DNA from 2 places in the Pseudoalteromonas sp. S1727 genome. Region 2 is predicted to be linked to the other one. Evidence: predicted binding sites of a transcription regulator. Region 2 holds the regulator's gene; the other holds the start of a gene.

Region 1 (16,269 bases), on a different contig from region 2:
ACGCTGGTTTGGTAAGTAATAAACAACCAGTTTTAGCTTTTTAACTAGACCAGTTTGACATTTTGTGGAGCAATGATGCAGCCTTTAGCCATTGAGTTTGATGATTTAGAGCCAGCCAAGTATTTGCAACTGGCCGACGCGATACGCAGTGCAGTCATGCACGGTAAGCTTGCTCCGGGAGTTAAACTCAGTTCAGCACGAAGCATGGCACACACTTATCGGTTAAATCGGCATACGGTAATGAATGCATTGCAATTATTAGTCGCTGAAGGCTGGCTTGAATCCCACGAGCGCTCAGGTTATCGAGTTACCAAATCATTGCCCATTGAAAGTAGTATCAACACATCGAATACTCCAATATTAAAAGCAAACCCCTATCAATTTGCCAAAACCTTGGCCGTGCCTGCTGCTGGCATGGATTTAACCGCGTATAAATATAACTTTGCCGGTGGCTTGCCTGATCTTGCCAGTTTCCCACATAAAGAGTTTAAACGCGCAATCAGTTATGTGTGTAATCACCTAGACGTTAACCAGCTGCATTATGGGCAGATCAGTGGTAACGAGCAGCTAAAAGCGCATATTTGCGATTATTTATACAAAGCGCGTAATTTAAACGCAAACGATGTATTGGTTTGCAATGGCTCGCAAGAAGCACTGTTTTTAATCGCAAAAGCGTTTATAACAAACGGTGATTTTGTTGCTGTAGAAACTCTCGGTTATCCGCCTGCAAGGCACGCATTTGCAGCCTGTGGCGCACAGCTGATTGATATAAAACAAGACAATGAAGGCTTATGTATTGATGATTTAAAAGCTCAGCTGCAGCGTTATCCAGTTAAATTGTTGTACTTAACGCCGCTGCACCAATACCCAACTACCGTGACTTTATCACCCACGCGACGCTTACAAATTTATCAGCTGTGTTATGCCCACAATGTGATGATCATCGAGGATGATTACGACCACGAATTTCATTATCGCTGTCATCCATTACAACCGATGGCCGCCGATGACCCCGCAGGCATTGTGATTTATGTATCGACGTTTTCAAAGATTATGTTTTCAGCCGCACGCATAGGTTATATTTGTGCAGCACCTGAAGTATTAGCGCAATTAACCGCGTGGAAGCAGCTGATGAATCATAAGAACGATGTAGTCATGCAATTAGCTGTCGCACATTGGATGAAAGAAGGCGGCTTTGAACGCCATTTAAAGCGCATGACCAAGCTGTATAAACAGCGCTATGAAGCGATGGATAGCTATTTAACAGCGTTACAAACAAAAGGGCTTCCCATAGACTACATAAAGCCCGACGGTGGTATGGCAATGTGGGTGAACTTGAATAAAGACACGCGCCATTTAAAAGCGCAGTTAGCAAAGCAAGGTATATATTTACAGACCGAAGTCGAATTTTACTATGCCAACTCTGTACGTAGTTTAAAGCCTGTAAACTATAGCCATATCCGGCTTGGTTTTGCCGGCCAATCGAGCGAGGAAATGCAGCAAGGTCTAGATATGGTTATCAAGCAAGTTTATTAAATCTACTTTTTGATTAAAGTTACTGATAGCTTTCACTATCAAAATAAAGCGGCTTTAAGGTGCCGCAATTGACAAATTTATAGGTGAGCTCACCTACACTCGGAACGAGATTGCTAGTGCGGAATTTTTGCAAACAGGCACTGGTTAGGTCGACATAAATAAGATGGTTATAACTCGGCGCTTTTGTGATTTGATGGATATAAATTCGTTCATTTTCATTGAGCGTGATCATCGCATATTGCTGCCATTTTGATGCTGGGCTTAAGTCATTAAGCTCACGTGCGTAAAGTAATTTATTGAAAACAATTGTTCTATTTTCATAAATTAAACTACCGCCATTTCTATAATCGCCCTCGTACACGTCGGCTGTGATTGTGAGTTCTTCGCCACGCATTAAACGTTGAATATTAAAAGGCTGGGGCTTGATAGTTACCAGCTCAGCACCTCTGACTACATTTAAAAATGCCACATCAGGGTTTTCAATCTTATAAACCAACTGCACATCGTGAGGTAGCTTATAGGTAGGTAAATTCGCAGCAAAAATACGTGGTCCCTGATTAACGAGAACCATTGGATGCTCAGCTTGGTAAGCTGGGTTGATAGGGGGAAGTTCTTGTTCTTCAGCAATTACAAAACAGCTTACAGATACTAACAATAAGGTAAGTAGTCGTCGCATATAAATTTTAATCTCAATTGTTGATTCATTTTTGCATTCAAGTACTAAGTGTAGTCAAAAATAGCGCTTTAGCCGTTTATAGTGTGTTTAAAAACGCGCAGCTTGCTCTACGACTATGGCGTGGCGTTTTGCTAAGCGCAGGTGATCTCTGTCATAACCTCCGCCAATCACGGTTGCCACTGGTGTATTGCTTTCAAGGCAGCGTTTAAGAACTAAGTGATCACGTTTTTCAATGCCTTGCCAGCTAATATCAAGTTTGCCTAGGCCATCTTGTTGCCAAATATCGACCCCCGCGTCATAAAGTACTAGATCAGGGTTGAGCTCATTGAGTAGAAAACTCAAGGTATCATCAACAATCCCCAAATATTCATCGTCTTGCATATTATTGGCTAAACCAATGTCGAGATCGCTAGCTGATTTACGAAATGGAAAATTCTTTTCACAATGAATCGAGCATGTATAGGCATACGGTTGGTGGGCAAGCATTGCCGCAGTACCATCACCTTGGTGTACGTCTAAGTCAAAAATTAATACATTGGTGACTTCGCCTGATTGAATAAGGGTTTGCGCTGTAAAAGCTAGGTCGTTGACCATGCAATACCCTGAGCCAAAGTCGGTATGGGCATGGTGAGTGCCGCCAGCTAAATGACAGGCAATACCATGTTTAAGTGCAAGGCGTGCGGTTTGCAGCGTACCTTGTGGCGCGGTAAAGGTGCGTGCCATTAATTGTTTTGACCAAGGCAGGCCAATACGTCGCATGGCTTTGTCGTCTAACTGGTTATGCCATAAGTCTTGAATGTAATTATCACAATGTACTAATTCAAGGGGATCTGGGCTGCCAAGTTGGGGGGTAATAAGGTTGTCATTTACTAAACCAAGGGCTTTCACTTGCTGGAATAAATTAGCAAACTTACTCATTACAAACCGATGCTTAGGATCAAAGTTAAACGAATAGTTGGGATGGTAAACCAGTGGTAGGTGTGGATTCAGTGCCATAATGACATTATTTTGTAAATTTGTGTCTAGGGTAACCTACTGAACAACTGCAATCCAGTGGCTTACAAGCTTAGTGGATCAAACTTTCAAGTTCACGATGGAGTAATTCATCATCTGCAAGGTTTAACTCAATTAAGCGTTTTAAGTGAGTGATACTATCAATATCAATATGAGTGCATTTTAAACCAACATGTTGCTGCTTGATATGGCAAATAGTGACTGTCATCGCGATGATAATATCACTTTGCGGGAGTTTAAAAGCCAAAATGGCAGTACTATTTTTTGCAAAATCAAACTCATCATCACGGCTAACTAATGCACCATTTAATGAGATATCAAGCAATTGGCAAGGATAACTATGGGTATTATTGGTCAAATGCGCAGGGGTTGAAAATAAAATGCGCGTGTAATGTCGACGATTTTCCATAGTGACTCCTTTTAGTTGCAGTAGCTTAAGTATAGTGTGTTTTTTACTCGCTTGTAGCAGCTTCAGCAACGAAACTTATACTGCTTTGGGGGTAAATGACTGTGAATACGTATTTCATCGTCATTATTTTTACTATTAAGATACTTAACTAGAAATGACTAAGCGTATATTTCTTTCAAAAATAAAAAGCCCCACATAAATGCAGGGCTTGAAAGGTGGATACAGTCTAGAAGCTAGAGCTTAACCAATCTTTTTGTATTTGATACGCTTTGGTTGAGCAGCTTCAGCACCTAAGGTCTTTTTAAGCCACTCTTCGTATTCAGTGTAGTTACCATCAAAGAAGTTAATTTGCCCTTCGTCACGGTAATCAAGAATATGGGTGGCGATACGGTCTAAGAACCAACGGTCATGCGATATACACATTACGCAGCCTGGGAATTCTAAAATCGCGTTCTCAAGTGCACGTAATGTTTCAACGTCCAAGTCATTGGTTGGCTCATCCAGTAGGATAACGTTACCACCAGCTTTGAGTAGTTTAGCCAAGTGTAAGCGGTTGCGCTCACCACCTGATAGGTCTTTAACAAACTTTTGCTGATCGTTACCTTTGAAGTTAAAACGACTTACATAAGCACGGCTTTGGAATTCAAAGTTACCAATTTTCAGTACATCTTGCCCGTTTGAAATTTCTTGGAAAACAGTATTGCTTTCATCCATGTTGCCACGGAACTGATCAACTGTTGCCAGTTCAACCGTTTCACCTAAGCAAACTTCACCACTATCGGCTTGTTCTTCACCACTGAGCATTTTAAACAAGGTTGATTTACCCGCACCGTTGGCACCGATGATGCCAACTATTGCGCCTTTAGGCATAGTAAAGCTGAGATCATCAATAAGTACACGATCACCAAAGCTCTTTTTCAAGTTTTTCACTTCGATAACTTGATCACCTAAACGTGGTCCAGGTGGAATAAATAACTCGTTAGTTTCATTACGCTTTTGGTAGTCAGACTGCTGTAGTTCACTAAATTGTGCCATACGTGCTTTTGACTTCGCTTGACGACCTTTCGGGTTTGAACGAACCCACTCAAGCTCTTGCGCAATTGATTTTTGACGGGCTTTTTCAGATTTTTGCTCTTGTTGTAAGCGGGCATCTTTTTGTTCTAGCCACGACGAGTAGTTACCTTCCCATGGAATACCTTCACCACGGTCAAGCTCTAAAATCCAGCCAGCTACGTTATCTAGGAAGTAACGGTCATGGGTTACCGCCACAACAGTGCCTTCGTAATCGTGTAAGAAGCGCTCTAACCATGCAACAGACTCTGCATCTAAGTGGTTGGTTGGCTCATCAAGAATAAGCATATCTGGTTTTTCAAGTAGTAAGCGACAGATCGCAACACGGCGACGTTCACCACCTGATAAGTGTTCAACCTTTGCATCCCAAGGTGGTAGGCGAAGTGCGTCAGCAGCACGCTCTAGAACATTATCAATGTTATGGCCATCATGTGCTTGGATGATTGCTTCAAGTTCACCTTGTTCTTTGGCCAACGCATCAAAGTCAGCATCTTCCATCGCGTATTCGTTATACACTTCATCAAGGCGATTCAACGCGTTTTTAACTTCGCTTACAGCTTCTTCAACCGTTTCACGTACTGTTTTGCTTTCATCTAAAACTGGTTCTTGTGGTAAGTAACCAATTTTAGTACCTGGTTGCGGGCGAGCCTCACCTTCAAACTCTTGATCAACACCGGCCATAATGCGTAGTAAACTTGATTTACCCGAACCGTTTAAGCCAAGTACACCAATTTTAGCGCCAGGGAAAAAATGCAAAGAGATATCTTTTAAGATAGTGCGCTTAGGTGGCACAACCTTAGATACTCGACTCATCGAGAAAATAAACTTATCAGGTAAAACCATGGAAGGAGCCTTCAAATAATAATAAAAATTTTAATGTTGTATTGTAGTGGCTCACAGGTGAAACAGTCAACGAATGGCGTAGATAGATTATTTTTTACAGCTCTAGTAGCTTAGTTAAATAGCGCAATAAATAGTTAGAAAATTATGCGTTAATGGGGATGCGATGTTTCGGCATTAATGGGGGGGGCTATATATGTAAGTTTTTGTAAGCATTTGTTTTTTATTGTTGGCAGGCTTTTTATTATACAAAAATTGAAGTAATGTTCATTTACTAATAAATTAAAGGATTAAAAATGCTTAAAGTAATCGTCAGTTCTATGTTTTTTTTAGCCGTTTGTTCCACAAGTGTATTTTCTAAAGCTGAGACAAAATACTATACAGGGATTGCAATTAGTAGCCAGACCTTAAAGCTAGATAATGAGTTTAAGCTCTATGATAACGGTGAGTTTAAATCTACAGTGTTTACACCATATGTAGGGTATCAATTTAACCAGTACGTAGCGTTAGAAGCAAGATTCGGGTTTGGTAGTGGTAATGATAATGAAGTTATTGCATCGCAACCTATTAAAATCACTGATGAATATGAGTTAGAAAATCAACAAGGATTATTACTTAAACTGCAGTATCCATTATCGGAAGGTTTTTCTTTGTACGCCACGGCCGGTTACTTTGATAGTAAGTTTAAAGTTCGCTCAACTTATACACAAATAAACAGTGACTTTTCTCAATCTAGCAATGGTAGTTTTAGTGAAAAAGGTGCGTCGTTTGGTGTTGGTGCCGCTTACTCTATTAATCAAAACTGGCAATTGTCTAGTGAGTTTCAATACTTCGATCAAGGCAGCGAGAAAAGTGAAGCGCTGAGTGTAGCCATTAGCTATTACTTTTAATCGAATAGTATTGCTAATTCGTTAGCAATACACCCACGCCCATTAGCGCAAGTAAACCGCCTATCAGCATCTTACTAGTAACTGGCTCGCGTTTTATAAAACCGATACTCATTACAATCAATGGTGCAGTTGCGAAAATCGTTTGTGCAATGGCAGGATCGGTGTATTTAACTGCCCCAAGCTGTAGCCACAAGCCAAGAAAAGTACCAAGAAAAACCGCGGCAAAGAACCATTGCTTGCCGCTAACCCCTTTCAAAGTGAGTGCCTGTTTAAATTCACTGTTTTTAAACACTGTGACGACTAAACCCACAGTTATGGTTCCTGCTGCTAATCTAATTAATGCCGCCCATAAGCTGCTCATTTGTTCGTTATTGAGTGCGCCTTTTGACATTACCATACCGAGCGCTTGGCAAATAGCAGCCGCGAGGGCACATAAAATACCTTTGCGATAATGTTGTTGATCAACCCTAGGAAGCGATTTTTCTGGCTTGATTGCTATTACTACACCGATTGTTGTCAATGCTATGCCTCCCCAAGCAAGGAGAGATAAATAATGGTTTAACAGCACAATATTAAAAATCCCCACTAGTGCTGGAGCTAGGGATTCAATAACTAAAGTACGGACTGGGCCAATATTACGCAGGGCTGCAAAGTAGGCGCTATCACCAATAGCAATCCCAATCACACCACCGGCAACTAGCCACAGCCAGCTGGTCATATATTGTGGTATTGCAGAGTCTTGAGTAATGGCAATTGCTGCTAACATCATAGCACTGGCTAACACACCTTTACTAATATTGAGCTGCATAGACGTTAAGTGATGACTAAAACCTTTATATAGCATGGTCGAAAGTGCCCAAGCTATCGCTGCTAATATTGCAAAAAGTTCTCCTAAACCAAGCCAATCAATCACGTTTATCACCTTAAAGTAAAATCAACAGGCGCATTATGGCGAGCTGTTTTGAGAATGCAAAAAATAGTTAAGTTAAATTCATTTAGACATCTAAACATCTAGAGGTTGAAATTTCTAGCTATCAGTTCATAATTAGCCATTGGTTAATTATGCCTTGGAGATGAGTATGCCTATTACCGTTAAAGATGAATTGCCCGCGATTGCGAGGTTACGTCAAGAAAACGTATTCGTAATGCCAAAAAGCCGCGCGAAAACGCAAGAAATTCGCCCTATGCGCTTGGCGATTTTAAATTTAATGCCTAATAAGGTTGAAACCGAGGTACAGTTCATTCGTTTACTTGCCAATTCCCCTTTACAAGTGAATGTAGAACTACTGCGTTTAGACACTCATCGTAGTAAAAATACTTCAGAGCAGCATTTAGATACGTTTTACCGTTATTTCTCTGAAGTTAAAGACAACAATTATGATGCGCTGTTGATCACTGGTGCGCCACTGGCACATTTAGAGTACGATGAAGTGGCTTATTGGGATGAACTCAAAGTCATTCTAGATTGGGCAGAGCAACATGTTACCTCAACGCTGTTTTCGTGTTGGGCGGCCCATGCGGGTTTATTCCATCATCATAATTTAAAGCGCGAGCTAAAAGAAAATAAACTCTGTGGCGTGTTTACCCACAAGTGTTACTTTGAACATGGCGCATTAACCCGTGGTTTTGACGATACCTTTGTGGTGCCGCACTCGCGCTATGGTCATATTGATATTGAAAAAATTAACGCCTGTGATGACTTAGTTGTTCTGGCAGGTTCAGAGCAAGTGGGTGCTTACTTAATAAAAAATAAATCAGGCAGCCAAGTGTACATTACCGGTCACCCTGAATATGATGCCGATACCTTAAAAGGGGAATATCAGCGGGATTTAGAAAAAGGCCCCGATGCTCCCATGCCAGAAAATTACTTTCCAGATAACAACCCAGATAACGAACCGTCGAAAACCTGGCAAAGCCATGCCTTTTTGCTTTTTTCGAACTGGTTAAATTATTATGTGTACCAAACGACACCTTATGATATTAATTTAGTTAGCCAAGCCGTAAGGACTAACAACTATGCCGAGTAATACAGTGAATAAACATGCAGAACTAGCCGAGGCGCTGAAACAGCGAATTTTAATCCTCGACGGCGCCATGGGCACCATGATCCAAGAACATAAATTAGAAGAACAAGATTATCGTGGTGAGCGCTTTAAAGATTGGCATGTCCTGATCAAAGGCAACAATGATTTATTAAGCCTGACTCAGCCAAAAATTATTGCCGATATTCACCGTGGCTTTTTAAATGCTGGCGCTGACATTATCGAAACAAACACCTTTAACTCGACCACCATTTCGATGGAAGACTACGATATGGCAAGCATCAGTCGAGAAATAAATGTAGAGTCTGCCAAACTAGCACGCAGTATTTGTGATGAGTTCACTGCAAAAAATCCCGCAAAGCCGCGTTATGTTGCAGGTGTGCTGGGGCCAACTTCAAAAACCTGTTCAATCTCGCCTGATGTTAACGACCCAGGCTACCGTAATATTACTTTTGACAAACTTGTCACCGCCTATGTTGAGTCAACTCTAGCGCTTATGGAAGGCGGTGTTGATTTGATTTTGATAGAAACAATTTTTGATACCTTGAATGCTAAAGCAGCATCGTTTGCAGTTGAAGAAGCGTTTGAGCAAGCGGGGCGCAAGTTGCCAGTTATGATCTCAGGCACTATCACTGACGCGTCAGGACGTACCTTGTCAGGGCAAACTACTGAAGCATTTTATAATTCGATTCGCCATATTAAGCCAATTTCGATCGGTTTAAATTGTGCACTTGGGCCAGATTTACTGCGTCAATATGTTGAAGAATTATCACGTGTTTGCGAAACCTTTGTATCTGTTCACCCTAATGCCGGTTTACCGAATGAGTTTGGTGAGTATGATTTAGAAGCGCCGGAAATGGCTGCTGAGATCATTGATTGGGGCAAATCAGGCTTTATTAATATTGTGGGTGGATGCTGTGGTACTACACCTGCACATATTAAAGCGTTTGCTAAAGGTCTTGAAGGGGTCAAACCTCGTCCACTGCCTGAGCTGGAAGTGCGTATGCGCTTATCGGGTCTTGAAGCGTGTAACTTAAATTAAGGTAGCCGAGATGACACAACAAATAGCAGTATTTACCAACGTCGGCGAACGTACCAATGTGACCGGCTCAGCCATGTTCAAACGCTTGATCATGGAAGAAGACTATGAAACCGCCCTCAATGTTGCCCGCGAACAAGTAGAAAATGGCGCACAGGTGATTGATATCAACATGGATGAAGCCATGTTGGATTCAAAAGCTGCCATGGTGAAGTTTTTGAATTTGATTGCCTCAGAGCCAGATATCTCTAAAGTACCGATCATGGTCGACTCCTCTAAGTGGGAAGTGATTGAAGCGGGCTTAAAGTGTATTCAGGGTAAGGCGATTGTTAACTCAATCTCGCTTAAAGAAGGTGAAGAACCGTTTATTCGCCAAGCTAAAATTATTAAACGCTTTGGCGCAGCAGCTGTGGTTATGGCGTTTGATACCGATGGCCAAGCTGAAACTGCAGACCGTAAATATGAAATTTGCGAGCGTAGTTACCGTATTTTAGTTGATGAAATTGGCTTTCCACCAGAAGATATTATTTTTGACCCAAATATATTTGCGGTTGCCACGGGCATCGAAGAACACGACAACTACGCTGTTGAATTTATTGAAGGCACACGCCGCATTAAGCAAAACCTACCACACTGTAAAGTGTCGGGTGGTGTATCAAACGTCTCGTTTTCATTTCGTGGTAATAACCCAGTACGAGAAGCGATCCACTCGGTCTTTTTATACCATGCAATAAAAGCGGGCATGGATATGGGGATTGTAAACGCAGGGCAACTTGCGGTTTATGATGATATCCCAGCAGAGCTACGTAAAGCGGTTGAAGATGTTATTTTAAATACCGATCCCGGTGCGGGGGAGCGTTTAGTTGAGCTGGCACCTAAATATTCTGGTATGGCGCAAGCAGAACGCGTTGAAGATTTAGAGTGGCGCACATGGCCAGTTGAAAAACGCTTAGAGCATGCACTTGTAAAGGGTATAACAGAATACATTGATATTGACACCGAAGAGTGTCGTGCGGCGGCTGATAAACCTATTCACGTGATTGAAGGTCCATTGATGGACGGCATGAATGTGGTGGGTGATTTATTTGGCGCAGGTAAAATGTTTTTACCACAAGTGGTTAAATCAGCCCGTGTAATGAAGCGTGCAGTGGCCTACTTAGACCCATTTATTGAAGCTGAAAAAGAAGAAGGGGCCACTAACGGTAAAGTGGTCATGGCCACCGTTAAGGGTGACGTACACGACATTGGTAAAAACATTGTTGGCGTTGTTTTACAGTGTAACAACTACGAAGTCATCGACTTAGGCGTTATGGTACCGGCAGAGAAAATTTTGCAAACTGCCATCGATGAAAAAGCCGATATCATTGGTCTATCTGGGCTTATTACGCCATCACTTGATGAAATGGTGCATGTTGCCAAAGAAATGAAGCGCCGTGGTTTTGAGCTACCGTTATTGATTGGCGGTGCGACTACCTCAAAAGCGCATACGGCTGTTAAAATTGAACCGCAATACGATAAAGGCGTGGTGTATGTTAATAACGCCAGCCGCGCTGTGGGTGTGGTATCAAACTTATTATCAAAAGAGTTAAAGCCAGCCTTTTTAGAAAAAACACAAGCTGAATATGTAAAAGTACGTGAGCAGCAAGCACGTAAAAAGCCACGTTCAAAGCCTGTAACCATTCAGCGTGCTCGAGATAACGCCGCTCAACTTGATTGGGATAACTACACACCACCGGTGCCGAAAAAGCTCGGTGTGACTGAGTTTAAAGATGTTTCGATTGCTACTTTACGCAAATACATCGACTGGACGCCGTATTTCATGACCTGGTCAATCGCGGGTAAATACCCACGCATTTTAACGGATGAAGTGGTTGGCGAGCAGGCACAAAGTTTGTTTAAAGATGCGAATGATATGCTCGATGAGCTTGAAAAATCAGGTAGTTTACAGCCATTGGGTGTGATTGGTTTATTCCCGGCCAACCGCGTAGGTGATGATATTGAAATATACACAGACGAAAGCCGCTCTGAATTATTAACCACGTCATGCCATTTACGTCAGCAAACCGAAAAAACTGATTTTGCGAATTACTGTTTAGCCGATTACATCGCCCCGAAAGGCACGCCTGATTATTTTGGCGCGTTTGCGGTAACTGGTGGTCTTGAAGAGGATGACTTAGCTGATGCATTTGATGCCAAGCAAGATGACTATAATAAAATTATGGTTAAAGCTGTAGCGGATAGACTCGCTGAAGCATTTGCCGAGTACTTACACGAACAAGTGCGTAAAGAGTATTGGGGCTTTGCCCCTGATGAAAACTTATCAAACGATGAGCTTATTCGTGAAAACTACCAAGGTATTCGCCCAGCACCAGGTTACCCAGCCTGCCCTGAGCATACTGAGAAAAAGAAAATCTGGCAGCTACTCGATACTGAAAAACGTATTGGCATGCAACTCACCAGTTCATACGCCATGTGGCCGGGTGCTGCTGTTTCAGGTTGGTACTTCTCCCACCCTGAAGCTAAATACTACGCAGTAGCGCAAATCCAAAAGGATCAGGTTGAAGACTACGCCAAACGCACCAACATGACGCTGGCAGAAGCAGAGCGTTGGTTATCGCCTAACTTAGGGTATGAGCCGGAATAGAGCAGCTGTAAGCGGTCAGCTATCAGCCGTCAGTTTAAAAAAAGCGAGCCAAATGAGGCTCGTTTTTATTTGTTTTCAGAGTTGGTTCAAAGTTTTGTAAGACAGAGAATAGTTTATTGTTACCATCTCAGTGTGTGATAACCGAACGTTGGTTTATAAAATATTATTTTCGAGGAAATTAACGTATGAAGCTTTATAAGTACTTATCAGAAGATAGGCTAGATGTTTTAACTAACAGGAGAATTAGGTTTTCTTACCCTAGAAGTGTAAATGATCCGTTTGAGTCATCTATGATGCTGGGAGATTATGAACTAAATCTAAAAAAGCCACATGAGAGGCATGATGAATGTAGAAAAAAAATGACTTTTCTCTCACTATCTAGGAACAGTGGGAATTTATTAATGTGGTCTCACTATGCAGCCTCACACACCGGGTTTTGTATTGAGTTTAATAGAAAAAACAACTTTTTCTCGAAGGCACAGCCAGTTATTTACCGTAGAGAAAGAGGTGTCCTAAATGGGTATATATCGATAGAAGAGCAGTTTAACTTCGATAAAACACTGCTTCAAAAGCCTATCGATTGGGCCTATGAGGAAGAAGAGCGTATATTTGCCTCAGATTTAGAGTCTGAACCTCTGGTTGGCAATAATGATATTTTTGGTGAAAGTATTAATTTATTAGAATATCCAGTAGGCGCAATCGATGGAGTGTATTTAGGCTTAAGATCTAGTGATATATTAAAAGAAAAAATATCAGAGGAGTTACTAAGGATTTCTGCTGGAAAAATAAAGTTATATAAAGCTGAGACTGACTCAAAATATTACCAATTAAGATTTCAAGAAGTTTTATATAAGAAATAGTAGCTTTAGTCATATAAAATTTAATCTTAGTTTTTGAGACTTAACTACTGTTCTATATTTTGGAACAAAATTATCTCTAGTCACCATATATTTGCGTCAAACAAACCTGAAATATAAACGATTCTAATTTCTAGCTTTTTAAATAATGAACTATCAATGAAATATCTAAATTATATATTACTTTGCCTATCTCTACTTTTTGCATCGCATACGTTTGCGCTTGAGCAGCAGTATCATCAGAATATTTCACCTATTATTGCCGCGTTTAAAGCTGATGATAAAGCGGTGGTTGCTGCGCTGGTGAGTTATCCGTTAAAACGCAGCTATCCAGTGCCTGCTATTAATAATGAAGCTGAGTTGGTTGAGCGATTTGATGACGTGTTTGATGAAACGCTTATTAAACAGATTGCTGACTCAGATATTGATACTGATTGGGATAAAGTAGGTTGGCGCGGCATTATGCTAAATAGTGGGCTCGTTTGGGTTGATACCGATGGTAAAATTATTGGGGTTAATTATCAAACAGCCAAAGAGCAGTTGCTGGTTAAAAATTTAATAGCAGCTGATAAGCAAGCGCTGCATCCAAGCCTTAATAACTTTGATAAACCAGTATTAAAGTGGCAGACGACTAAATACCGTATGCGTATTGATGATTTAGGGGATAATAATTATCGGTATGCATCGTGGCACATTGATAAAAAAACCAGTGATAAACCAGATAGTGTGTTATTTAATGGTGAGATGAATTTTGAAGGCAGTGGCGGTAATCATAGCTACACCTTTAAAAATGGCCGTTACAGGTACGTGTTACAGGTATCGGTTATTGGTTGCGAGAACTCACCACCGGGCAGGCTTGAAGTATACAAAGACGATGAATTGTTGTTATCTGAAGATGTGATCATGACTAAATAAAAATTTATTCGCAGATAATAAAAAACCGCCAACTGGCGGTTCTTATCAAAGCGTTTAGTTGGCTTTTAGGTTAGTGACTTTTTTCAAAATCACTCACTTCGCGCTCAGCTTCTTCTTTCGATTTTCCGTATGCTTGCTGAATTTTGCCAACAAGCTCTTTACGGCTACCTTCGATTTTATCTAAATCATCGTTGGTAAGGTCGCCCCATTTACGTTGCGCTTTACCTTTCAGTTCTTTCCAATTACCTTCGATACGATCGCTATTCATAATTTACTCCTTGTATAGATAAGTGATTTGTTCAATTAGTAAATTGCAAACGCTATACCAAATTAGTAAACATCTATTTTTTAAGTTAAATCAAGTTATTATGATTTAAAGTGAAGTGGGCCGAGATAAACGATGTTCAATAGTTACTGCAAAGTGTGTAATTATTGCGACGTTAAATACGCGCTTTTACAAATGCCGCAATTGCGTCGTCTTGGCAATGTGCGAAAAAACACTTTTGAAAACGTGGACCGCCAATGGCTTGTTTGATCAGCTCTGGGTCAATGGCTTCAAGTGCACTTAAGTAATCTTTAGCGACATCTGTTTTTAATTGATTTAAGATCCCCGCATTAGTCACTTGTGACTCTTTACGCTCAGCTGGGTAACCTTGGCCTTTTTCACCGGTAAAGGCTTTTTCAAAAATATATTTAATATTTAACTCAGCACCCCAACCAAATCCTTTGGCATATGGTAAAGCAAGGGCATTACCATTGTTTATTTGTGCAAATAGATAAGCATCAGATGGGTCAATACAGTATCCACAGTTGACACCCGCAAATGCATTGCTCGCCATTAGCGCTCCTTGACCTGTACCACAACCTGTCACAACAAAGTCTACTGCTTTAGAATTTAATAATAAGCTGGCGATTATACCAAGGTGGATATAAGTCAACCTGTGGTCGTTATCGCCATCCATTCCAACATTAAAAACTTGATGACCTTGCGCCTGTGCAACGCTATTTAATTGCTCAAGTACGATTGGATTTTTAGCCGCTTGACTGAATTCATTCATTAATGCAATTTTCATTTAGTCCTACCCAAATTAATTAGTGTTAAGTCGATTCTAGCTGTATTTGCTACCGGTGGTAAATACGGGCAACTGTAATAGATGGCCGATTACATAATTTAACGCAGGTTAACAGTTTGTGCGTTGTTGCTGTATAATTAGTCACTGTGGCCTGTAGGTGCAATGACTTTTTATTTTCAGGGCTTTCCTATGAAGTATGTTTTTTATTTGTTTATGTTGTTTAGTAGTAGTGTAGCTGCAAAGCCAGCATTGGTTATTGATATCCTAAGTAATGAAAATTTTAGTGAGCGTTATAGCGCTTTTTTAAATGGTCGCGATGTACTCAGTATTACTGACTTTACAGCCAATACGGATGGTTCTCATCTTGAAATTGTGGAAATGATTTTACTGCAACAAGCGCTTTATTTAGGAGGTGAAACTCGGCCTGTTGAGTTTCGGGCGCAACCTTGGGCTGCGAATACTGAGTTTGATGCCTTAATTGATGGGACTAGTTTAATGCTGGCGCGCAGTATGTGGCATGAAGACATCTTAAATTACCGAGGCTCGCTTTATGTGAGTGATGCTGTTATTGAGTTTGGCCAATATGAAGCGGGCTTATATGTCTCTGCTGATAACTTGCAGGCGCAACAATTACAATTATCACAACTCAATAAGCTAACTGTGGTGGTCAACCCGCGTTGGCATGTTGATTGGCGGGCGCTCATTAACACTCCGATGAGTGCAATTAGCTATATTGGTCCGTGGGAGGAGATGTTAGCTATGGTTAAAGCGAACGTGGTTGATGCAATGATGATTAATTTTAGTGTCGGTGCGAACTTGGATTTAAACTATGAAGGGCACTTATTTACACCAATTAAAAACGTAAAAGTCGTATTACCTGATACTCGGCACTTTGTTGTTAGTAAAAATCATCCGCAGGGTAAAGAGGTTGCTCAAGCACTGTTTACAGGTTTAAACGTTTTGCGACAACGCGGCATCATCAATAAGGCATTTCAGCAATCAGGGTTTATCAATCAGCAGGTTAAAGATTGGCAAGTAGTAAATCAGCAAATGATAGTTACTAAGCAATGATAAATTTTCAAAGCATATTTTTATTCGTACTTCTGATGTATGGTGGTGAACTTTTTGCAAATACGACAGCGCAAGATAAACAGCAATTAGAGCACTATTACACTAAGTTTAAAGCCGATATTGATGCCGATAACATGCTGCATGTTATGAGTTACATTCACCAATTGCGGCAATTAGCTGTATCGCAACAGG
Region 2 (16,269 bases):
TGAAATTTTCTCAAACCATTCCAGTGATTTATATTGCTCACCATCAGGAATAATAAAACTTAGTGGATTTAAATCAGCTAACAACGCCATTGCATCACTTAGGTATAAAGGTGCAATGGTGTCATTAGTGATAATGATAGGCCGACAATCACCAATATGATGACGTAGCCTGTCAGTCTGTTGAAGTGCAGATTTTCCAATATAAATAGGATAACTTCGCTCGTCTAAATTAACTGTTAATTCAAGCATTGCTAGTATCCTTTCTTATTGGTATTTAAAAATCTAATTTCTCAATGATTTGATTAGCAACAACTTTAGCGCTTTGCTCATCAGTGCGTACAGTAAAATCAGCCACTTCTTTATACAGCGGTTCGCGTTCTTCAGCTAAGCGCTCTAAAACATCACGAGGTGCTTCTTCTGTTTGCAGTAATGGGCGACGCTTGTCGCGCTGCGTACGTGCAACTTGCTTTTCGATTGGTGTCTCAAGGTATACCACGATACCACGAGCCGAAAGCTTATTTCGTACTTCTTTACTCATCACTGAGCCACCACCTGTTGCAAGTACAATACCTTGCATTTCAGTTAGGTCGCCAATGACAGATTCTTCACGAAGTCGAAAGCCTTCTTCACCTTCAAGATCAAACACCCAGGCAATATCAGCACCAGTGCGGCGTTCGATTTCTTGATCAGAATCGACGAATTCAAGGTGCAATTGGTCTGCAATGTGACGACCAATTGTGCTTTTGCCAGCCCCCATAGGGCCAACTAGAAATATATTACGTTTTTCAGCCATATCTTTTAGTACAAACGAACTCTAAAATTTGAAATAAAACCCCGCCTAACGACCTGGCCCCAAAATTAAGGAGGGGATTATCTCAGTAATTGATTGGGTATTTCAAGTCAATTAGAACAAAAAGCCAATTAACGAGCAATTAAAGTCAATAATTGCCCGTTGTGTAAGAATAAATCAGTGAAAATTACTCTATTTGGATTTTCGGAGTAACGAAAATCAGCAATTCCTTCTTTTCATTAAACTCACTTGTGCTTCTAAACAGCACTCCTAGGTAAGGAACATCACCTAATAATGGTACTTTTTTAACTGAGTTAATGATTTGCTGCTGGAATATACCACCAAGTACCACTGTTTGACCATTCTCAACCAAAACTTGGGTTTGAATTTCTTGGGTATCAATTGCAACAGCAGGTCCTGTTCCTGTTTGCACTGTATCACCTCGGGTATCTTGAGTAATGATCAAGTCCAGAATCACTTTATTATCTGGGGTAATATGCGGTGTAACTTCAAGACTTAACACAGCCTTTTTAAAGCTTACCGTGGTTGCCCCACTTGAAGCAGATTCAACGTACGGGATCTCAGTACCTTGCTCAATACGTGCTTTTTTCTGATTAGCGGTAGTGATCCGCGGACTCGCAATAATCTCACCGCGGTTTTCCTCTTCCAACGCCGTTAACTCTAAATCAAGTAACGTACCATTAGCTAACTTAGCAACGTGCATCCCAATGCTGCCAGCAGCCCCGGTAATTGGCAAGTTAACATTAAGGCGATCAGAAATACTTGGAATAGTGCCGTTAGAAATCGTGTTCGCGCCTTCTAGTGTCCCCGAGATACCATCAGTACCTTGTTGATCGCTAAAGCCCCAACGTACACCGAGATCCTCTTTCACGTTGTCGCGTACAGTCACCATTCGTGCTTCAATAACAACTTGTCGTACTGCTATGTCTAGGGTCTCAACCATACGGCGCACACTTTCAATACTTTTTGCAGTATCTTTAATCAGTAAGGTATTGGTACGTCTATCAACTGACACGCTACCACGTACGCTAATGATGCTGTTAGTATCTGTTTTTAGTAAATCAGCAAACTCTTCCGCTTTTGCATAATTCAAACGAATGTATTCACTGTAAAGCGGCTCTAAATCTTCAACTTGCTGCTTGGCCTTAAGCTCTTTAGCTTCACGAGCCGCCAGTTCCTCAGAAGGTGCCACCATTAAAATAGATCCATCCATGCGTTTATCAAGGCCTTTAACACGCAATACCACGTCAAGTGCTTGATCCCACGGCACACCGTCTAAACGCAAAGTGATGTTACCATTGACTGAGTCACTGGTTACTAAGTTAAAGTCGTTATAACCGGCAATTATCTGCAATACCGCACGAACAGAAATGTCTTGGAAGTTTAAGGTCATAGGGCGACCTTGGTACTCTTTGCCACCTTCTAGGTAAGAACGCTGTGAGTCATCTTTTTCAACTGTTAAAGTTAAAATATTTTCTATTTGCTGATAAGTAAATTTAAACGCGCTATTAGGGCTTATTACCACCCGACTCATATTCTCTTCTTTAAATGTCTCAATTGAACTCACTACTGTGCCAAAGTCGAGCACATCTAGTTCATACAATAAGTCATCTAAAATATCGGTATGGTGAAACTCAGCAATTATTTTCCCACCACTTTCATGCACATCAATCGCAGCTTGGGTATCTTGTAAAAATACTAATACTCGCGCTTCACCTTTTTCACCACGACGAAAATCAATCGACTGAATTGAATTTATATAATGACTCGCCTCAGCTTGAGTTGTGTTATTACCCGCTTGTGCTGTGAGTGGGTTATCAGATACATGTAATGAAACAAGGTTATTATTAACAGATGTTTGGTAAATTTTTAAACGCTCTAAGTGCACAGTAACGATTAAAGTACCATCCGTAGTCACACTACTCACATTTTCAATGCCAGCTTGATTAATTGCTACATCGGCCAAACCTTGCTCAACATCGGCTGCGTTAAAACGCATTTCAATGCGGGCAGGGTTATTGAAAACCTGAACCTTTGGCTCTGTCGTCAACTCTTCATCAAAGACTAGCTGTAACTGTGTTTCTCCAGCCATGAGTGGGTTATAACGAATGTCATACAGCAGCGGTGTCGCTATTGCTGATTGCGTGATAAAAAGGGCAATAACAACAAACAAAGCCTGTTGAATGCGATTACTCCACGATACTCCCTTATGCATTTTAATTTTACCTTTTTTATTTTCAACTAGTGCCATTGGAGCTCGCCTCTAACATTTCAAGCTTTGTCAGGCGCTCTTTCCAACAACCAGACCCATCGGGAATTAATTCTAACAATTCTATATAATCACTTTTTACTTGCTGTACAACGCCATGGTACAAACCAACATGATTGCCCACAGTGACTCGGTGCAAGGTGTCATCCGCTGCTTTTATTAATGCCCACGTTTGTCCATCCGATCCTAAGGTGCCCTTCATCGCTAAATTATCCAATGGATACTTTTCTAATACCTCGCGTGGACGTTCAGGATCAGGGTGTAAGCAATTTTTTACTTGGATCATGTTATTTTGAATAATTTCGGGTTGTGGCGCAACAAAAGGACTACGCAATTGCTGTGCATTGTATTCAAAATGTTCAAATTTTGTCAGTTTCGGAATTTCCTCAACTTTAGGCGTTGTACTGGCTTTTACTTGGTCAATAAACTCTTTTTGCTCAGAGGTGTCATCGTTACATGCACTGAGCAAAGCACTGCTGAGTAAAACAAAAGCTAATTTTTTCATTTTTTAGCTCCTACTTTCTTCACGCCGCCTTCATAGCGGTAAGTTTTAGCGACCACACTAAATGTCAACTTACCGGAATCCGAACTATTAATTGAAAAATCATGCAAGCTGACAATACGTGGCAATTGCGCTACTTTACCAACAAAATCACCAAACTCATGATAACTGCCTATCACTTCAATTTTGATCGGTAATTCAGTATAAAACTCTTTTTCAACTTCAGGTAACCAGCCAATTTTAAGAAAAGTTAGACCACTGGTGGTACCTACGTACGATAAATCATCGAGTAAGCCCGGCGTCTCATTAGAAGTGGGTAAGCGTTTTAGTAGTAAAGAGAATTTCTCTTCCATCTCAACCATCTGTTGGCGATAGATCTCTAAGTTACTGGCTACTGCATACTTTGCACGGTAGGTGCTGCGTAATTCAACTTCCTTACTAACCGCATTGTGGTAACTATCAATTTCATCTGAAACTAATAAGCTATAGCTAAAAAACAGCACTAATGCGGCAACAAAAGTACAGCAAATAACTTTAACTACAATTGGCCAATCACCAATATTCTCAAGCTCAATTTCGTTCCATTCAATCTCAGTTAATGCTTTGATATCAAGGTTCATTGCTTAACCTCGCCAATTTTATCAAACGCTTTTACATAAAATTCCATATTAAAATCACTTAATAAGCGTGACGATTTTTCCCCAGCAACAATACCTTGCATGGTGGGCTTTTCGAGCAAGTAAGAGTTTTGTACTTCACGAAGCATATTTGAAAGATGGTTGTTAGATTCACTTCGGCCGACCACATGTATCGCACTGCCACGGCGCTCTAACTTAGTTAAGTAAACACCAGTCGGTACTATTTTGGCTACTTCATCCATGATTTGGGTGCCCAAGTTACGGCTGCTTTGTAGTTCTTCAATTAAACGCATGCGTTGTTGTAGGTTTTCTTTCTTTTTATCTAATTCACGAATTTCGCTAATGCGGCGATCTAACTGGCTAATTTCAGCTGTAAGATAATTGTTTTTGATATTTTGCCCATCACGCAAGTTACCGTAATAAGTACTTAATAAATACATACTCATAAAACTACCAAGTACCACTAAAAACAAAATAGTGGCAAATTTAGTTTGTGATTGTTTTCGTTGCTGTTCACGCCACGGCAGTAGATTTATATGTGGCATGATGAAAAGCTCCTTAATGCCAAACCCGTCGCTATTGCAAATTGAGTACGGTGACGCTGTAACACATTGCGATCCACATGCGGGGAAATATCCATATTTGCAAACGGTTCTGCCACTATAGTGTGAATACCAAGCTCTTCAATTAGCAGCCTATCTAAGCCATCTATCATCGCAGTACCGCCAGTAAGTACAATATAATCAATTTGATCTTTGCCACTCGTAGTTAAAAACATCTGCACTGCACGGCGTACTTGTTGTAACAATGACGTTTGAAACGGCGCCAGTACTTCAAAAGTATAATTAGGGGGTAAATCCCCCGTTGTTTTACCAATCTCAGCTTCATCAAAGCTTTTATTATAATAGGCCACAATACTGTTAGTGTATTGGTCGCCACCAAATACTTGATCTCGGGTATAAATTGTTTCACCACCGAGGACCACACTAACCAACATCAGCACTGCGCCAATATCAACGACCGCCACACATTTGTTAAATGCGTCACTCGGTAATTGTTGATAATAAACATCCATAGTGCGGCTCAAAGCATAGCTTTCCACATCAACCACTTTCGCAGTTAAACCGGCTGACTCTAACGCACCTACGCGGGCTTCCACACTTTCAGTACGCGCTGCTGATAACAACACATTCATTTTTGATGGATCAGCTTCATTTGTACTTAATTTTTCAAAGTCTAGGCTAACTTCGTCTAACGGATAAGGAATAAGACTGTCTGCCTCAATGGCTATTTGCGACTCTAGTTCTGCATCAGTGAGCGTAACATCCATAAAAATCACTTTTGTGATCACTGTTTGCCCAGACACAGCAACCGCAGCAGACTTAATTGACTTAGGCAATTTACGTTTTAGCTTAGTAATAATATTACCAATTGCCTCAATATCTTGAATACTGCGCTCAGCCATAGTGCCTTTTGGCATAGGCTCTATTGCTAACGCCTCAAGCCGGTAGCCACTGTCCGTTTCATTCAGTAACACTGCTTTTATAGCATGTGAACCGATATCTATCCCTACCATCATCGATGAAGACTTACTCAATAGTTGACTTAGCATGTTTGCAACTTGGCCTTTGTTTTAAGAATAAACAAGTTATAATTTTTATATGAAAAAATACTATTCATTTTTTAATCAATATATACTAGCAGTCTCCGATTCTAATTGGGAGTCCATTTAGGGAAAATATAAGTGATTTTATTAAAACGAACTTTACAATTTTTTATCATTTGCACGTTTTTGGGGCTCATTACTTTAGTAAGCCTTTATTATTACGTTAAATCTGATATCCCCAGTGTGCAAGTTTTAAAAGACGTGCAATTACAAACTCCTATGCAAGTATTTTCTAAAGATGGTTTATTAATCAACCAGTTCGGTGAAAAACGCCGTATTCCAGTGACCATCGATGAGATACCGCAACCGCTTATAGATGCTATATTAGCCACTGAAGACAATCGTTTTTATGACCATATAGGCATAGATCCTATAGGTATTTTGCGTTCAGCGCTCGTATTAATTTCAACGGGAGAGAAAAAACAAGGCGCAAGTACTATTACCATGCAGCTAGCCCGTAACTTTTTCTTAACACGAGAAAAAGCCTACATTCGTAAGGTCAAAGAAATTTTTATCGCACTGCATATCGAAAATTTACTCAGCAAAGATGAAATACTTGCTTTATACCTAAATAAAATAGAATTAGGTAATCGCGCTTTCGGCATCGGCGCCGCAGCACAAGTCTATTACGGGAAAAACCTAAACGAATTAAATTTAGCGCAAATGGCGATGATAGCAGGCTTACCTAAAGCGCCGTCGGCATTAAACCCAATTAGAAACCCAATCCGTGCCAAAGCGCGACGTAATGTAGTATTGGGTCGTATGCTAGATGAAAAATATATCTCTAGAGCCGAGTATGATGAAGCTACCAACGCTCCTATTACTGCTAAGTTTCATGGGGCTGAAATCGAGCTGTATGCACCTTATATTTCAGAAATGGTACGCGCTGAAATGGTGGCCCGATACGGCTACGAACGAGCTTATAATACCGGCTTTAAGGTTTTTACCAGTGTTGAATCTGACGTACAGGCAGCGGCACAAACTGCCCTCGTCAATAACTTGCATGCGTATGATATGCGCCATGGCTACCGCGGCCCTGAGCAACAGTTATGGGATTTTGAAACACAAACCGCTTTAAGCCATAGCGACATTTTAGAAAAGCTAAGGCCAGTAAAAGAAATCGGCCCATTATTAGCTGCCGCCGTGCTTGAAGTGAGCGAGCAAAGCGCAACTGTATTATTAAAAAATGGCGAGCAAGCTACTCTTGATTGGAACAACCTGAAATGGGCGCGTAAATATATCACTCGCTATCGCCAAGGGTTTCCACCAAAAACTGCTGGCGACATACTCAATCCAGGCGAGCAAATACTGTTGCGTAAAAATGACGATGGCAGCTATCTACTTAGCCAATTGCCTGAAGCATCCAGTGCATTAGTTTCATTAGATCCTAACGATGGTCGTATTAAAGCAATTGTCGGCGGCTATAGTTTTGAGCAAAGTCAATATAACCGTGCCGTCCAAGCGAAGCGTCAAGTGGGCTCTAATATTAAGCCATTTATTTACTCTGCGGCGCTAAACAATGGGTATACCTTAGCCTCTATTTTAAATGATGCACCAATCAATCAATGGGATAAAAGCTTAGGCGTGGCATGGCGTCCAAAAAATAGCCCAGCAGTTTACAATGGTCCGATCCGTATTCGTCGCGCATTGGCACAGTCGAAAAACGTTATTTCGGTGCGCTTATTGCGTGGCGTTGGCTTACACCGCACCGCTGATCACTTATTAAAGTTTGGCTTTCAAGATAGCGATATTAATCGAAGTGAATCATTAGCACTCGGTAGTGCGTCAATTACACCGCTTGAGCTTGCTCGTGGTATGAGTGCATTTGCCAATGGCGGCCACTTGATCACCCCGTATTTCATTAATGAAATTCAAGATTCAGCAGGTAATGTATTATTTAAAACAGCACCACTGTTAGCTTGTGATCCTGTAGCACCTCAGTTAACTAATGAACAATTTGAGTTAACAACTGAGCCTCAAAGCAGCCAAGAAGCATCGATGACTCATTGTGCACCTCGTATTATCTCGAAACAAAATGCATTTTTAATTGCTGATGCAATGCACAGCGCAATATGGGGTGGTGGTAGCTGGGCACATAAAACCGGCTGGAGTGGTACTGGCTGGCGTGCGCAAGCGCTGGATCGTCGTGACCTTTCAGGCAAAACAGGGACTACCAATGACTCTGTTGATACCTGGTTTAGTGGCTTTAACCGCAATGTGATGACTTCAGTTTGGGTAGGCTTTGATAACCCAGGTAACCCACTTGGCCGTTCAACCTATAATAACAACATGGATAAAAGCCAAATATCCGGCGCGGAGTCTGGTGCCAAAACAGCGCAGCCAGCTTGGGTTGATTTTATGCGTGTTGCCCTCGACGGTAAACCTGAAGCGCCGATTGAGCCACCAGAAGGACTCGTGTCGGTAAGAATCGATTTAGCAACCGGTTTACTGAGTCAAAAAAATGATTACACCAGTCGCTTTGAATACTTTGAAAAAGGCACCTCGCCAACCAAGTATGTAATGCAACATGTGGAAAATGTCTTTGAAGAAGAAACTAAAACAGAAGAAGAGCTGTTTTAATCGTCGCAATATAAAATCGTAACTACGTAAAAAAGCGCCGACTGGCGCTTTTTTATCATTGATGATCTCGATTATTTTAGATTTTGTATTAACCAATATAAATCAGAATGTACGCCCGCGGCGGTCACTTCTTTACCAGCACCAGGGCCTTGGATCACCAAGGCATTATCACTATACCACTGGCTGTTGATCACAAAAATATTGTCGCCAGGAGTCAAGTTAGCTAAGGCATCCCCTTGAGTTGCGTATGCCAATCCCACTTTAGCGGTTACTTTGCCTTCGGCAATTGTCAGCGCGCCGGTATAACGCAGTACTTTATTATCTTTAGCGGCATCAGCGGCTTTTTCAGCAATAAAGTCATCAAGCAACTGCTTGTTATCAAGGAAAGATTGCCAATCACCTTGCGCTAATTGCTCAGGCATTAACGGCGTTAAAGCAATGTCGTCTAGCTCCAACGTTAAACCTAATTCACGAGCTAAAATTAGTAGCTTACGCTGCATATCTCGCCCTGATAAGTCTTCACGAGGATCAGGCTCGGTGTATCCCATTTGTTGCGCTTGCAGTACTAAATCTGAAAACGGCACACTGCCATCATAACGACTGCACAACCACGAAAGCGTGCCCGAGAATACCCCTTCAATGTGGGTAATGCTATCACCACTGTTTTGTAGATCAGCTAATGCAAAGTTAATTGGTAAACCAGCACCAACGCTGGTGTTATAGCGCCATAACAAATTACGCTCAGCTAAATTACGGCGTAAGTTTTGATACCAATCATTATTGGCCGTGCCGGCGTATTTATTAGCGCTGATCAAATGACAATCTAAATTTACAAACGCAGGATATAACTCACTAAATGCTTCACTGGCGGTAATATCAATCACCACTTTATGTTCGTAATCAAGTTCACTAATACGCGTTAATAAGTCATCCTGTTGATAATCAATCGCTTCGTTTTGCCACTGTGATTGCCACTGCTCTAGCGCAATACCACTTGGGCTAAACAACATTGCCCGTGAGCGTAACAAACCAACCAATTTAACGCTAAAATGGTGTTGCAAACGATTCAGTTGCTGACTCAGTTGCTCAATAAACACTTCGCCAACATTGCCTAATCCCGCCACAATAATAGCCAGCTCCTGACCTTTGTTGATCAATTTATCGTGCAATAAGGTTAATACATCACTATCAATTGATTGATCGGTTAACAACAAAATATAGTCTGCATCTTGGTGGCTAAAACGTGGCGTTAAGCTTTGCTCAGTAAGCACTTGAGTTGCTTGTTCAAATAGTTGCGCCACATCATTACTTGGCGCGACAACGGCGCAACCATGTAAATTAGATTCAATAATATTAGCGCGACCTTGCAAATGACTGACCACTTGATGAGTAGCGCTAGCTGGCACCAATAAATAGGTATCTCCATTTTCTATAAAGTGATGCAAACTATGTTGAATAAGTTGACTTAATTCACCAATTTCTCCACCACGTAACTGATCAATGCGCAGTAAATCAATATTTTCTAAGGTAGTAATAAAACGCTTCGCTTTACTGTAGCCTTCTTTAACAATTTCCGTGGCACTGGCTTCTGTTTCATAGCTGCTACGGACCACTAATTTAATATCAGTATTTTTTAATGGCGAAAGTGTTTTCGCATGTAATACAGGGTTGCCTAAACGGGCGAGCAGGTTAGCTTGGCCACGACATACCTTTGAGTACTTAATCGCTTTTTTAACTTTACGCGGATCAGTACTAAAAACCCCTTGGGTATCGGTCCAAATTGACACTTGTTGAGCATTACAATAACTCCCCAATAAAGTTGCACTGTAATCACTGCCATTACGCCCAAGTGTTACCGTATTTGCTTGGCAATCGGCGGCAATAAAGCCTGTAACCACATTAATGCTATTGGCCGAAATTAACTGCGCACACGCTTGTTGATTTTTTTGATGTAATAATTGCCCATCATTTAAGGTAAATAATTGCCGTGCATCCACATCATTTGCAGCAAGGCCAAGTTGCTGCAAATAGGTTGCTAATAGCCGTGCCGACCATACTTCACCATGAGCAAGTAATGCAGCTTCCTGTAAGCTTTGCTGTTGCGCTTGTTGTGCTATTAAGGCCAACTCTTGCTCAAGTATATTTAATGCAGCATATCGCGCTGTAGGGCTTAGTAATTGCTCAATCAATGTACGTTGATGATTATCAAGTTGTAGTAAAATATCACTAACCGCTTGCTGATCACCTTGTTGGTAGCTTTGCCACAGTTTAACTAACGTATTGGTGGTTTTTCCTGCGGCAGAAACCACCACACAGTCACCCGCCTCAGTATGCGCTAAAATAATATTAGCAACGGCCTGATAACGCTCTGCCGAACTTAAACTAGAACCACCAAATTTATGAACTATATTTACCATTTCTATTACCACAAAGCCGTATGTGCTGGAGTCAGCTTAAATGAGCTTGATTGCTCTTGATCTTGTTGTTGAGAAACCGATGTTGCAGCCGTTGTGTGCTGACCTTGCCCAGGTTTCACCTTATTAAATACGCGTTCTAAATCAGCAACCAAATCTTTGGCATCTTCAATACCAACCGAAATACGGATCAGCGTATCGCCTACGCCAGCGGCTAACCGTGCATTCGCTTCCATTCCTGCATGGGTCATGGTTGCAGGATGACAAATTAAACTCTCTACGCCACCGAGCGATTCCGCCAAACTGAACTCTTCTAGGCTAGTTAGAAATGCCGCTGCATCATTAATATCACCTTTAATATCAAAGCTTACCATACCACCAAAGCCACGTTGTTGCTGTTTTGCCAACTCATGTTGCGGGTGAGACTCAAGACCTGGGTAATAGACTTGGCTCACGTAAGGTGAGTTTTCTAAATACTCGGCAATAATAAAGGCATTCTCTTGGTGCTGGCGCAAACGAACATTTAAAGTACGCAGGCCACGTAAAGTTAAGTAGCTATCAAACGGCGCCCCTGTAATACCAATATTATTAGCCCACCAAGCAAGTTCATCGCCAAGCTCTTGGGTTGCTGCAATCACAGCACCGCCTACAACATCAGAGTGACCATTGATATATTTAGTCGTCGAATGCACCACAATATCAACACCAAACTCAATTGGGTTTTGTAATGCTGGTGATAAAAAGGTGTTATCTGCGCCAACTAATGCGCCACACTGCTTCGCAATTGTGGTGATCGCTTTAATATCTGTTAAGCGTAAAATTGGATTGCTTGGCGTTTCAATCCAAATAAGCTTTGGTTTTATCTCAAGAATTTTTTGATGGTTTTCAGATTTAGTTAAATCTAAAACTACTAACTTTAATAAGCCACGCTTTTCAAGTGAAGTAAATAAGCGATAACTGCCACCATAACAATCATGTGGGATCACTAGGGTATCATCGCTACTCAGTAGTTGTGTGGCCAAATGCACTGCAGCCATACCTGTTGCAGTGATTATACCCTTTGCACCGCCTTCAAGCTTTGCTAGGGTTTCAGCTAAAATGTCACGATTTGGATTACCGCTGCGGCCGTAATCATATTGACGCTTGGTATCAAAATCGGCAAATGAGTAGGTGGTCGATAAATGAATGGGAGGCACAACAGCACCGTGATGTTTATCTGCATCAATGCCATTACGCACTGCAATGGTCGCTTTATTCTTTTGACTCATAACGTCACCTACAATTAAATGGATGTTTAGACGTCCAAAAGGTTAGAGGATCGGATTTAAGAAGTCAAAGCATTTATGCTGTTTTAGGTGCAAGTACGGCAGTAAAAACATTTATGTTGCTAGATGGCTAAATAACTAGTATTTGACTATCTTATTTAAAACGATAGAATTTCGGCATCTTTGTGCGCAAAAGGCCGCGCAAACAATTAACAACCTGAGGCAACGACACATCCTATGGCTAAATGGAATGGTGAGTATATTCACCCATACGCAGAACACGGGAAAAAATCAGAACAAGTTAAAAAGATCACCGTTTCGATCCCGCTTAATGTATTAAAAGTTTTAACTGATGAGCGTACTCGCCGTCAAATTAATAACCTTCGTCACGCAACCAATAGCGAACTACTTTGTGAAGCGTTTTTACATGCGTTTACTGGCCAACCATTGCCAAACGATGAAGACTTACGTAAAGATAATCCAGAGAAAGTCCCTGAAGAAGTGAAGAAAATCATGCTTGAAATGGGCTTAGAAGTGCCTGTACTCAACGAAGATTAAAAATAATATACTTCAGGAATTAAATACAAAAAAACCTCAGCGACTTAACGGTACTGAGGTTTTTTATTGTATGTTCCGATCTAAGCCATATAATTTTCAGGCATATCAATACGTGCGACACCAGAATCAATAGCCGCCTGTGCGACCGCTTTAGCGATACGCGGTAATAAACGCGGATCCATTGGTTTTGGAATGATGTACTCAGGGCCAAACTCAAGCTTATCAACACCTGCGGCTTTTAATACTTCTACAGGGACTGGCTCTTTAGCAATGCTACGAATAGCATCAACCGCCGCAATTTTCATTTCATCATTTATTTTGCTAGCGCGTACATCTAGTGCACCACGAAAAATAAATGGGAAACACAATACGTTGTTTACTTGATTTGGATAATCAGAGCGACCCGTCGCCATAATTAAATCATTGCGAGCGCTGTGAGCAAGCTCAGGTGATATTTCTGGATCTGGGTTTGAGCAAGCAAATACCACAGGTTTATCAGCCATCAATTTAAGATCTTCTGGCGCTAATAGATTTGGCCCAGACACCCCAACAAACACGTCAGCATCTGCAATCACATCTTGCAAGGTACGTTTATCAGTATTGTTAGCAAATAGCTGCTTATATTCGTTTAAGTCATCACGACGAGTATGAATAACCCCTTTACGATCGAGCATATAAATATGTTCGCGCAATGCACCACACTTAATGAGTAGCTCCATGCAGGCAACTGCTGCGGCCCCTGCACCTAAACACACGATAATCGCATCTTCAATATCTTTACCTTGCACTTCTAACGCATTAATCATACCTGCTGCGGTCACAATCGCGGTACCGTGTTGATCATCATGAAATACTGGGATGCTACAACGTTCAATTAATGCTTTTTCGATTTCAAAACACTCAGGCGCTTTGATATCTTCTAAGTTGATACCACCAAACGTATCGGCAATATTAGCAACGGTATTGATAAAGTCTTCTGTGGTGTTGTGCTTTACTTCAATATCAATCGAATCAAGGCCAGCAAAACGTTTAAATAATAACGCTTTCCCTTCCATAACGGGTTTCGACGCCAATGGCCCTAAGTTACCTAAACCTAAGATGGCAGTACCGTTAGTGATAACCGCAACCATATTGCCTTTACCCGTGTATTTATAGGCATTAGCAGGATCAGCAGCGATTTCACGTACAGGTTCAGCAACACCAGGGCTATATGCTAAAGCGAGATCTTGGACTGTTTCAGCCGGCTTAGTAAGCTCGATACTGATCTTTCCTGGAACGGGGTGCGAATGGTAATGTAAAGCTTGTTCACGAAAATCTGACATAACGCGATTTTATCCTGCAAGTAAATTAAGTTGAAAGTGAGAGTAAGCAGTTCTTATAGGGAACGACACCTATTAAGGAACGATACCTATATTATAATTTAATTCAAGCAATATCAGGTCTATCCTGTTATATGCTATATCCGTTAATTTTATGCGTTTTGTCGGCAAATTTTGCAAAATACCTGTTTTTTTTGCCTAAAAAATAATTATAAAGCATCAAAATACCTAACTAAAAATGCTTATTAAGTGAGTATTGAAAGCAAAAATCAGCAATAACAGCTATAGCGCTAAAAATTCAGAAGTTAGCAACATTTAGCTGCATAAACTTTAATTTTATCGGTAAAAGCATCCAAAGTTACGTTTTAACAGTAGATTCAATATAAAGAATTAATCACTATTTGTCTGTTATTTGCTCGCTATACTGGATATAAAAGTGGGAAATAGTCACAACATAATGAATCTGAGGAGGCGCCCTAAATGAGCAAAGCTTAAAGGCTAAGTGACTGCTGTTTTTATAAACCACAGGCATAAAAAAAAGCACCCTAGGGTGCTTTTTCCGACAAAACAACAATAATTACTTGCTGCTAAGTGAACCGAAACGCTTGTTGAAGCGATCAACACGGCCACCAGTGTCTAAAACTTTTTGCTTACCAGTGTAAAACGGGTGACACGCAGAACATACGTCTAAGTGAATGTCTTTACACAGTGTTGAACTAGTTTCGAATTTATTTCCGCATGAACAAGTTGCTGAAATTACTTCGTACTTAGGGTGAATACCTTCTTTCATAGAAACCTCTAGTTAAGGCCGCATCGCTCTCCAAACCCGAAGTCTGGTACCATACGTCGTTAAAACAAATTATTTAGGACGCGTATTCTATGCAACAACCCCGCTTGCTACAAGCTTTAAATAGCGTTTTTGCTAATAAAACAACCAAAAACTTTAAAGCAAAGATTAGCTGCTAGGTTTTTAGCTGTAATTTTAGTACATTAACTTCCTTGCTAGTTACTGTTTGGGTTGTTATGAGTTTTGTTGAAGTTGCTATAAAAGTTCCGTTGCAGCGCACTTTTGATTATCGCATCCCAGCGCAGCTTAGCGGTTTATTAACACCGCCTCAGGTGGGCGCCCGTGTTATGGTACCGTTTGGCAATCAACGTAAAGTTGCGGTGGTATTGGCTTTAAAAAACCACAGTGACGTGCCCGCAGACAAACTCAAAGACATGTTTGAAGTCATTGACGATGAACCGATTCTTTCGCCACAACATCTCGAATTATTGCGTTTCACCGCCCGTTACTACTGCTACCCATTAGGCGAAACCATTCATATTGCTTTACCTAGTGCCCTACGCCAAGGGTTATGCCCAGATAAAAGCAGTATCAATATGGTGACACTGACCGATAAAGGCGCCAAGCTGCCGTCTTTAAAAGCTAAAAGCCAATTAAGCTTACTAAAACAATTAGCCGAATCAGGTAAATCGTCTTTAACAGAACTAAAAGCACTGGGATTTAATAAAAAAACCATCGACAGCTTACTGGCTAAAGAACTGATCAGCCAAACTATTGAGCACGATAATCAATGGCAACAACAAATACCCACAGTGGGCACTAAGCCCACACTAAATAAAGAGCAAGCCGTCGCCTGCAGTACAATTAATCAAGCTAAAGGGTTTAATAGCTTTTTACTCGAAGGCGTAACCGGCAGTGGTAAAACCGAAGTTTATTTACAATGCCTTGAAGATGTTTTAAAACGTGGTGAACAAGCATTAGTACTGGTGCCTGAAATTGGTCTGACACCACAAACGGTGAATCGTTTTCGTCGTCGCTTTCCTGATACTCCTATTATGTTATGGCATTCAGCACTGACCGATAACGAGCGCTTACAAACGTGGCGTTTTTGTGAAAAAGCCAGCTGTGCCATAGTGATTGGTACCCGCTCGAGTATTTTTTTGCCGTTTTTAAAACTCGGTATGATCATCGTGGATGAGGAGCACGACAGCTCTTTTAAACAACAAGATACCCTGCGTTATCATGCTCGTGACCTTGCGGCCTATCGCGCTTTTCAACATAAGATCCCACTCATTTTAGGCTCAGCAACCCCAGCACTTGAAACCTTACATAAAGCGCTGAACAATAAATATCAATTATTAAGCTTAACGCAACGCGCACAAACCAGTACCGATAACCAATTTCAATTACTGGATATGAAAGGCCAACCTGATCAAGCAGGTATAGCACACGGAAGCCTG

The links. Region 2 encodes MetJ, which represses methionine synthesis genes. Its sites were predicted from a motif close to TAGACGTCTAGACGTCTA; they were not measured.
Region 1: the regulator MetJ is predicted to act here: its motif matches at 7,433-7,450, upstream of metA (homoserine O-acetyltransferase MetA).

The regions. Positions count from the first base shown of each region.
Region 1 covers NZ_PNDT01000081.1:1,499-17,767, forward strand. Annotated here, with positions in the region: gene pdxR (MocR-like pyridoxine biosynthesis transcription factor PdxR) at 76-1,536, shown strand; gene CWB85_RS16620 (hypothetical protein) at 1,556-2,212, opposite strand; gene CWB85_RS16625 (histone deacetylase family protein) at 2,300-3,208, opposite strand; gene CWB85_RS16630 (PilZ domain-containing protein) at 3,279-3,635, opposite strand; gene ettA (energy-dependent translational throttle protein EttA) at 3,876-5,549, opposite strand; gene CWB85_RS16640 (porin family protein) at 5,843-6,436, shown strand; gene CWB85_RS16645 (DMT family transporter) at 6,450-7,349, opposite strand; gene metA (homoserine O-acetyltransferase MetA) at 7,516-8,463, shown strand; gene CWB85_RS16655 (homocysteine S-methyltransferase family protein) at 8,453-9,520, shown strand; gene metH (methionine synthase) at 9,531-12,161, shown strand; gene CWB85_RS16665 (DUF2971 domain-containing protein) at 12,347-13,021, shown strand; gene CWB85_RS16670 (hypothetical protein) at 13,178-13,933, shown strand; gene CWB85_RS16675 (CsbD family protein) at 14,004-14,201, opposite strand; gene CWB85_RS16680 (RpiB/LacA/LacB family sugar-phosphate isomerase) at 14,374-15,006, opposite strand; gene CWB85_RS16685 (hypothetical protein) at 15,196-16,077, shown strand; gene CWB85_RS16690 (GGDEF domain-containing protein) at 16,074-16,269, shown strand, end outside.
Region 2 covers NZ_PNDT01000090.1:6,553-22,821, forward strand. Annotated here, with positions in the region: gene aroB (3-dehydroquinate synthase) at 1-249, opposite strand, end outside; gene aroK (shikimate kinase AroK) at 275-793, opposite strand; gene CWB85_RS17595 (type IV pilus secretin PilQ) at 978-3,062, opposite strand; gene CWB85_RS17600 (pilus assembly protein PilP) at 3,049-3,585, opposite strand; gene CWB85_RS17605 (type IV pilus inner membrane component PilO) at 3,582-4,202, opposite strand; gene CWB85_RS17610 (PilN domain-containing protein) at 4,199-4,765, opposite strand; gene CWB85_RS17615 (pilus assembly protein PilM) at 4,753-5,832, opposite strand; gene CWB85_RS17620 (penicillin-binding protein 1A) at 5,965-8,466, shown strand; gene metL (bifunctional aspartate kinase/homoserine dehydrogenase II) at 8,538-10,883, opposite strand; gene metB (cystathionine gamma-synthase) at 10,889-12,148, opposite strand; gene metJ (met regulon transcriptional regulator MetJ) at 12,383-12,703, shown strand; gene CWB85_RS17640 (malic enzyme-like NAD(P)-binding protein) at 12,784-14,025, opposite strand; gene rpmE (50S ribosomal protein L31) at 14,600-14,812, opposite strand; gene priA (primosomal protein N') at 15,046-16,269, shown strand, end outside.